DNA from 2 places in the Shewanella sp. 10N.286.48.B5 genome. Region 2 is predicted to be linked to the other one. Evidence: predicted binding sites of a transcription regulator. Region 2 holds the regulator's gene; the other holds the start of a gene.
The links. Region 2 encodes ArgR, which controls arginine synthesis, uptake and breakdown. Its sites were predicted from a motif close to ANTGAATANNTATTCANT; they were not measured.
Positions count from the first base shown of each region.

Region 1: a site for ArgR is predicted at 1,761-1,778, ahead of BCU57_RS01175 (OadG family protein). Genes of this name have one in related genera too.

Region 1 covers NZ_MCVG02000001.1:264,435-268,857, reverse strand. Annotated here, with positions in the region: gene oadA (sodium-extruding oxaloacetate decarboxylase subunit alpha) at 1-1,379, opposite strand, end outside; gene BCU57_RS01175 (OadG family protein) at 1,397-1,645, opposite strand; tRNA gene BCU57_RS01170 (tRNA-Arg) at 2,405-2,481, opposite strand; tRNA gene BCU57_RS01165 (tRNA-Ser) at 2,551-2,642, opposite strand; tRNA gene BCU57_RS01160 (tRNA-Arg) at 2,649-2,725, opposite strand; tRNA gene BCU57_RS01155 (tRNA-Arg) at 2,747-2,823, opposite strand; tRNA gene BCU57_RS01150 (tRNA-Arg) at 2,857-2,933, opposite strand; tRNA gene BCU57_RS01145 (tRNA-Arg) at 2,966-3,042, opposite strand; tRNA gene BCU57_RS01140 (tRNA-Ser) at 3,064-3,155, opposite strand; gene csrA (carbon storage regulator CsrA) at 3,383-3,586, opposite strand; gene alaS (alanine--tRNA ligase) at 4,002-4,423, opposite strand, start outside.
Region 2 covers NZ_MCVG02000001.1:3,059,616-3,064,038, reverse strand. Annotated here, with positions in the region: gene BCU57_RS13120 (M13 family metallopeptidase) at 1-495, opposite strand, end outside; gene rsuA (16S rRNA pseudouridine(516) synthase RsuA) at 780-1,469, shown strand; gene argR (transcriptional regulator ArgR) at 1,559-2,029, opposite strand; gene mdh (malate dehydrogenase) at 2,335-3,270, shown strand; gene BCU57_RS13100 (SDR family NAD(P)-dependent oxidoreductase) at 3,388-4,287, opposite strand; gene BCU57_RS13095 (thiol-disulfide oxidoreductase DCC family protein) at 4,344-4,423, opposite strand, start outside.

The DNA.
Region 1 (4,423 bases), 2.8 Mb from region 2:
ACTGGCTCAAAGGCATCAGGGTTACCGCGATTAGTCAGGAACTTAAGACCAATTTGATTAAATAGGGCATAGGTCATTACATCATCATCAGTTTCTGCGGCTAATGTAATACCGTCTTTCTTAGCGATGTCAGCAAGCTCGCTGCGAAGCTTATCTAATTCAGGTTCAATTAAATCTGCAGGGCGACAAGTAATAGCCTCTGCGCCATTTAATACCCGTGCTTGCAGCTCGGCATTAACCGGAGCCGGCGTTGCACCGTATTCGCCTTTCAGTACACCTTCGGTTTCTTTAGCTAAGGTTTTATAACGCTCGCCCATTAAGACATTAATCACTGACTGGGTGCCGACAATTTGCGAGGTTGGTGTAACCAATGGCAAAAAGCCAAGATCTTCACGCACACGAGGGATCTCTTCTAACACCTCATCCATTTTATCTGCAGCGCCCTGCTCTTTGAGCTGGTTTTCCATGTTAGTTAACATGCCACCTGGCACTTGTGCACGAAGAATACGTGAATCAATGCCTTTAAGCGCCCCTTCAAAACGGGCATATTTCTTACGTACTTCTCTAAAGTAAGCGGCAATTTCTTCTAATGCTGCCATGTCGTAACCCGTGGCGCGGCCCGAGTCTTCTGCCATAGCAACTAATGTTTCAGTAGCTGAATGGCCATAGGTTTGGCTCATGGTTGAAATCGCGGTATCAAGAATATCAACACCAGCCTCAATGGCTTTTTGATAGGTTGCAGTACTTAAACCCGTTGTAGCATGACAATGCATAGAAACGGTTAAGTCAGTTTGAGATTTTAAACGGCTGATAAGGTCATAAGCTTGCATTGGCTTAAGTAAGCCTGCCATATCCTTGATGCACAGTGAGTCACAGCCCATGTCTTCAAGGTTTTTAGCCATATCAACCCAAGTATCCACGTTATGAACTGGGCTACTAGTAAATGAAATCGTACCTTGTGCATGACCGCCGACTTGCTTAACTGCTTTAACCGCAGTTTCTAAGTTACGCACATCATTCATGGCATCGAAAATTCTGAAAACATCAACACCATTGGTATGGGCACGCTCAACAAAGCGGGTCACCACATCATCGGCGTAATGACGATAGCCTAATAAATTCTGACCACGCAATAGCATTTGCTGTGGTGTATTTGGCATCGCCTTTTTCAGCTCTCTGATACGATCCCAAGGGTCTTCGCCTAAATAACGAATACAAGAATCAAACGTAGCACCGCCCCAAGACTCTAAAGACCAAAAACCAATTTTATCCAGTAAAGGTGCAATAGGTAACATATCGTCTAAACGTAAGCGCGTGGCTAAAATAGATTGATGGGCGTCTCGTAATACTACATCTGTTAACGCTAAAGGCTTGCTCATGATAACTCCTAAACGATTTAATCTTTGGCACGATACTGGTGAATAGCAGAAGTGATAGCTGCTATTAACTTAGGATCAATTGATGTCGCAGCTGCGGGTACAGGTGTAGGCGCATTAGCAACAACAGGCTGAATGTCTGACTGACATAATCTAGCTACAAGATTAATGCCGATAATTAATATGCTTAAAAATATAAAAACTAAGCTCATCCCCATTATCATCATGCCCAAGGCATCCAATAATTGCTCGGATATTGATGATGTCATAAACCCTCTCTTGTCATTATGTGCAATTAAGAATTGCCCACAGGATCAGTTCCAATGTTTACACGTCAATAACGTCTGCTGAATAAATTGCACCAAAACGATGCGGCATCAACAAAAGGAATAATTATTCATTCAGCATAAGCTGTTTTTATTCCATTAAAATCCACCAGTTCAGCGATTAAACTACCCTGTGATTTATTATCGACGAAAAATATAACCAATCTATAACAATTAATCCAACACCTTGTAAATTGGTCAGACCAAAATTAATAAGATTAAGCCCACCTTGGTGATAATTCGATAAAAATAGTTCACATATAATGAAGAATCTTCATTTTTGATTACTTTATCAGGAAAATGATAAGGTCATGACAAGATCTATATAAAAAGAGATATCAGAAATAAGAACAGCTATATTCACCAAAATTGTGCAGATGCTCTATTTAGCATAAATATGTAGTGGTTTTTGTAATTTATGGCTCATCATCAAGTTGTAGTTAAAATAAAAGCATACAAAACTAATTAACCAAGCTAAGTACAATTAATCAACTAGAGTGAACGTACTAACCAGCATGACTGAAGGATTTATCCAAATTTTGATGTGGTTCATTTTGACTTAAGATCTAAAGCAGGTTAGCGACATTTGAGTGAGTGTGAAGTAGGTATATTGGCAGGAAAACTTAAAGTCACTTTATATGACTGACTGGATTTTAGGCATAAAAAAAGCCCTGTAGATAACTACAGGGCTTTTTCTAATACTGGTGCGGATGGGAGGATTCGAACCTCCGACCGCCTGGTTCGTAGCCAGGTACTCTATCCAGCTGAGCTACATCCGCAAAATTTTTACTGCCAATCTTTACTCAGTGCTAATTGAGCTTAGTTGCATATTTAAAATATGCAAATAATGGCGGAGAGGGAGGGATTCGAACCCTCGATGGGAGTTAAAGCCCATACTCCCTTAGCAGGGGAGCGCCTTCGGCCACTCGGCCACCTCTCCGAATTATGGTGCGGATGGGAGGATTCGAACCTCCGACCGCCTGGTTCGTAGCCAGGTACTCTATCCAGCTGAGCTACATCCGCATAATTAGGTACTATTTTATATGGTGCGGATGGGAGGATTCGAACCTCCGACCGCCTGGTTCGTAGCCAGGTACTCTATCCAGCTGAGCTACATCCGCATATATAAAATTTACAGCTTTTAAATTATTTAATGGTGCGGATGGGAGGATTCGAACCTCCGACCGCCTGGTTCGTAGCCAGGTACTCTATCCAGCTGAGCTACATCCGCTCATTAAAAAATTTAAACACAACAATAGAAAATGGTGCGGATGGGAGGATTCGAACCTCCGACCGCCTGGTTCGTAGCCAGGTACTCTATCCAGCTGAGCTACATCCGCATCGTTTACTATTTTAAGAAATGGCGGAGAGGGAGGGATTCGAACCCTCGATGGGAGTTAAAGCCCATACTCCCTTAGCAGGGGAGCGCCTTCGGCCACTCGGCCACCTCTCCGTTTCTTGGCGCACATATTACTGTTTGCCGAAAATAAGTCAAACCTTTTTCAGCATCTTATATTCATTTGAACTGTTTTTGAGCACATTGATGAGTTAAGCCACAATTATCATCAATTCATTTAAAAAAATTTGTATTTTTTTTAGCAAACAATCTTAAATAGTCTAAAAACAATAAAGCCAGCTTTCGCTGGCTTTATTGGTAAATCGCAAACAATGTCTGATATATCAGAAATTGCCACCATCTTCAGGTGTAACGTTGCCAGATTTTTCAGACTGGATACGTTGATAAATTTCTTCGCGATGAACTGATACTTCTTTAGGTGCATTCACACCGATACGTACTTGGTTACCTTTTACACCTAGTACAGTAACAGTCACTTCATCACCTATCATTAATGTTTCGCCAACACGGCGAGTCAAAATCAGCATTCGATTGCTCCTTTAGTCCAATCAGCATACACCAGCTTCTATCCGTAATATGCGCGTTTAATAATGTTAGCTTAATACAAATCATTAGTGACGACACTAAATCAATAAAACTTTTAAGCTTTTTACCCCAAAAAAAAGAAAAAACGTATTCCTGCGGCCTGATTATTTCAAGTTGATAACATTTAAAGGCTATTCTTTAAACAAAAGCAAAACAGGTAATTTAATAAATTGCTGCTTATGCGTACAAAAAAAGCATAAAAGTTGCTTCAATTTAGAATTATAGTAGCTTGAGTCAAAAAAGCGTAAAAAATGATACCTAAGAATGCTTTATAAGCTTGCCGAACCACTATCTCAAAGCTCAACCTAATACTCAAGCCATAAAATGCCGTAAACACCTTATGGCTTAAGTTGTCAGTTAGCCTAAACGTTCGCTGAGCCATGGTTGAACTAAGGCTAATGCTGCATCTAAGTTCTCTGGTTGTGTTCCGCCAGCTTGGGCCATATCAGGGCGCCCACCACCTTTACCGCCAACCTGCTGTGCTACCATAGCCACAAGTTCACCAGCTTTAACCTTACCGACAAGATCTTTGCTCACACCAGCAATCAAGTTAACCTTTGCATCGCCAGCAATACCGAGCACGATAATTGATGACGGTAACTTTTGCTTCAGCTCATCTTGCAAGCCTCGTAAAGATTTAGGGTCCACACCTTCAAGCTTTTTAACTAATACCTTGATGCCGTTCATCTCAACAGCTTCACCAGCAATATCGGCACTGGCTGCTGCAGCTAACTTATCTTTTAGCTGCGACATTTCTTTCTCAAGGGATTTTACTTTAT
Region 2 (4,423 bases):
GCCAAAATAGGCGGTTAATTCATTTTTATCTTTTAGCGCGGCAATTTGGGCAAATTCAGCTTGGATTGGGCTAATACCTAATTTATTTAAGGTTTCAATATCCATAAATGAACGGTAAAGATCGGCCACTTTTTGCTCATCAGTACCCATTTTAAGATCTGGGTTTGCACTGACATCTTCGATGATGGCTTTAACGTCGTCACGGGCATTTTCGCGCAAGTCGTAAAAGGCGCCGATATTGGTGCGGTCACCAGGGATTTCCGCGGTGTTTAACCAGCCGCCATTTACGTAGAGGTAAAAATCATCTTGTGGGCGAACTGACTTGTCCATATTGTCAAAGCTAATACCTGAGGTAAGGGCTTTTTCAACGGCAACTGCGGTTTCTGTTTTAGCGACTTCTGGTGCTGCGGATTCAGTGACTGCTTTATCTGAATTGCAGGCACTAAGGCCTGCGATAAGTGAGGCGCAAAGCCCACCGATAACTAGCTTTTTCATGTTGTTTCCCTATGCATTGAAGAGTGAAGCCTTTTTATCGGCCTTAATTTTGAGCTGTTTTTATTGTTCACTGCCTTAAGACAGTTTTATGTGACCAACATGTTAAGTCTTAACAGGGGCACTTAACAAGGGCTAAGGCTAGGCTTTTAGTGATAAATTGAGCATTTATTGACTGTGTTGTGTAACTAAAAATTACCAGAATGTTACAGTGGCCATTTATCGTTTTCTATTTGCTAGCCAACAGCTCATAATAGCGACCAATTAGTTTTCACTTGGTTTTATATATGCGTTTAGACAAATTTATCTGCGAGAGCACCGAGCTGACTCGTTCATTAGCAAAAAGAGTTATCAAGTCAGGTGAAGTGACCTGTAATGGTGACGTGGTTAAAGACGCGAGCTTTAAAGTGAAAGATGATACTGAAGTGTGTATCGAAGGTCGTCAAATTAAGATCGTGGGCGAGCGCTACATCATGATGCACAAGCCTGTTGATACCATTTGCTCAACCATTGATGAAGAATATCAATCGGTGTTGGGATTAATGGATATTGAAAAAGTCGATACCCTGCATATTGCTGGGCGTTTAGATGTGGACACCACAGGTTTGGTGCTGATCACCAGCGATGGCCAGTGGTCACATAAAATCACCTCACCTAAAAAAGATTGCGGTAAACGTTACCTTATCGAAGCTGCTGCATCACTTGATCCTGCATTGGTGGAAACCTTTGCCGAAGGGATCCAATTAAAAAGTGAAGACGGCTTAACTAAACCGGCGCTGCTAGAGATCATTGATGAATACCATGCCAGATTAACTATCAGCGAAGGTAAGTACCATCAAGTGAAGCGTATGTTTGCTGCTGTGGGGAATCGGGTGGTCAATTTACATCGTGAAGCTGTGGGTGAAATTGAACTTGATGCTGATTTAGAAGAAGGCGAATGGCGTTTTCTCACCGATGCTGAAATCGCCTCAATTTAACACTTACGCACTGTTAAAACCAAAAAAGCAGCCTAAGGCTGCTTTTTTAATGGCTCAATAAATCGTGAAGGTGTTATTTGCTAAGAGGGCTATTCACTATAGCCAAACAGTGATTTTACCGTTTCTAAGGTATCATCAATGGTTTTGATACTTGAAGGACAAATAAAGATAGTGTCATCACCAGCAATAGTCCCCAAAATCCCTTCAGGCTTACCTATCGAGTCTAATAATCGGGCAATAAGCTGCGCTGCGCCGGGGCTGGTTCTGACTACGATCATCGCTTGGTTATGATCCACATCCAATACCAAGTTTTTAACAGGGCTGCCTGCTGTTGGCACACCTAACTCAGCGGGTAAACAATATACCATTTCTTGCTTAGCATTACGGGTACGTACTGCACCAAACTTACTTAGCATACGGGAAACTTTTGACTGGTTAATATTGCCAAAACCTTCTGCTTGCAGTGCGATTACGATTTCACTTTGGCTACCAAAGCGCTCTTCCTTTAATATCGACTTAAACGTCTTTACGAGTTCATCCTGATTCTTAGTCGCTGGCATATTTTTTTCGTCTTATAGTAATTTTTAAAAAGAATAGATTTTATTCAAAAAAGTAGCTCATTCTGAATAGATAAACGCATCAAGTCAAGAAATAAGCTAAATTGGTGAATAAAAATTCATTTTAGCTATTACTGGCTAAATTAGTCATTATTTATATACATATCATAGAATAAGGAAATTAGTGTGATCTACTAAGGGATAATTGAAATCCTCGCTGTGATCCAGTAATGTGACGCCACAAGAAAACATGATCTGTGTCACAGACCAGACTGAAGTCAATCACTAGAACGTAATTGGAGATCATCATGAAAGTAGCTGTACTTGGTGCTGCTGGCGGTATCGGCCAGGCCTTAGCTTTACTATTAAAAACTCAACTTCCTGCAGGTTCAGAGTTGTCTTTATATGACATCGCTCCTGTTACTCCAGGTGTTGCAGTTGACTTAAGCCACATCCCTACAGATGTAAAAGTGGCTGGTTTTGCTGGTGAAGACCCAACTCCTGCGCTAGTTGGCGCTGATGTTGTTCTTATCTCTGCAGGTGTTGCGCGTAAGCCTGGTATGGATCGCTCAGATCTATTTAATATCAATGCGGGTATCGTAAGAAACCTTATTGAAAAAGTGGCGGCAACTTGCCCTAAAGCATTAATTGGCGTTATCACTAACCCAGTAAATACTACTGTTGCTATTGCGGCTGAAGTACTTAAAAAAGCAGGTGTTTACGATAAGAACCGTTTATTCGGTGTGACGACACTTGATGTTATCCGCTCTGAAACCTTCATCGCTGACCTTAAAGGGCTAAACGTTGCTGATGTAAACATCAACGTTATTGGTGGCCACAGTGGTGTGACTATTCTGCCACTTCTTTCACAAGTTGAAGGCGTAAGCTTTACTGATGAAGAAGTTGCAGCGCTAACAACACGTATCCAGAATGCGGGTACTGAAGTTGTTGAAGCTAAAGCGGGTGGCGGTAGTGCGACTCTGTCTATGGGTCAAGCGGCATGTCGCTTTGGCCTATCATTGGTTCGCGGCCTACAAGGCGAAGCTAACGTGGTTGAATGTGCTTATGTTGATGGCGGCAGTGAACATGCTGACTTCTTCGCACAACCTGTATTACTTGGTAAAAACGGCGTAGAAAAAGTATTACCATACGGCGATGTTAGCGCATTTGAAGCTAATGCCCGTGATGCAATGCTTGATACATTAAACGGCGACATCAAACTTGGTGTTGAGTTCGTTAAGTAAATTTAAGCTTATCAATTATTGATAACTTGATTTACCGATAAAAATGCGAAGCCTTTGGCTTCGCATTTTTGTTGCTGACAGGCTAAAGTTGCTGCAAGGGGAAAAGACCTAAGCCCTTTACCAACTAATCAGTTTTCCTTGCCAATCAATAAAGCTGGCTTGTCCATCGTAGTAAATTCGGTCAATTTCAGCGTTGTCATCTTCACTACTTTCGCTTCCAGCTTCCTTAATTGCGTTATTGATATTCAGTAATTGCGACGCGACAAATTCAGCAGTAAATAATTTTTCAGCGGGCACATTGGCCTGAAAAGGTTTGGATAATGGGGTGTCTGTGGTGCCGGGATGAAAAGCAATGAGCTTTACGTTTTTGGCACGCCGAGCATATTCAATCGCCGCGGTTTTAATTAGCATGTTTAGCGCAGCTTTTGAAGCGCGATAGCTATACCATCCTCCCAAGCGATTATCACTAATACTGCCTACTCGGGCGCTGAGCACATTAATAATACAGCCCTGTTTACCTGCAACCAGTTTGACTAAATACTGTAGCCACAGCATAGGGGTAATGGTGTTTGACTCAAACAAAGCCTGCATTGCCTCAGGGTTAACATCTTCTAAGCGCTTTTCAGGGGCTATTGTTTTAAAGGGGAGAGTTTTAGAAACTGTGTTTTCTGAGGCGCTCCCTGTTGCTGCGCCAGTCATTTGATACTGATTGTGCAATCTGCCATTACAAATAAATACCCGAGTAATTTTACCTTTAAACGGCTGCAATTGCTGGCACAGTGTGGCAATGGCGTCTGCTGAATAATCGCAGCTAATATGTTGCTGAGTTATGGGGTTAGTACTTTCATTAGCCAATTTCGTCTCAGCAGTTGCAGATTGGCTGATACTGATGAGGTGCTTTATGTCAGTTGCCGTATCTTGCTTAATCAGTGCTGCAATAATGGCCTTTGCAATCCCAGAAGATGCACCAATGATTAACGCAACTGAGCCTGAATTTGCAGTGAATGATTGGCTCAAGTAAATCTCCTTGGGTTGATGGCTGATTGTAGCTATGGCTTTAAGCAGTTAACTCACTATTTGATGCTACAGCTACCATCTTCACAGCGCTGCTTACCGGTTAACAGGTAGGATAATTTGTAGCGGTGTTTTGCAA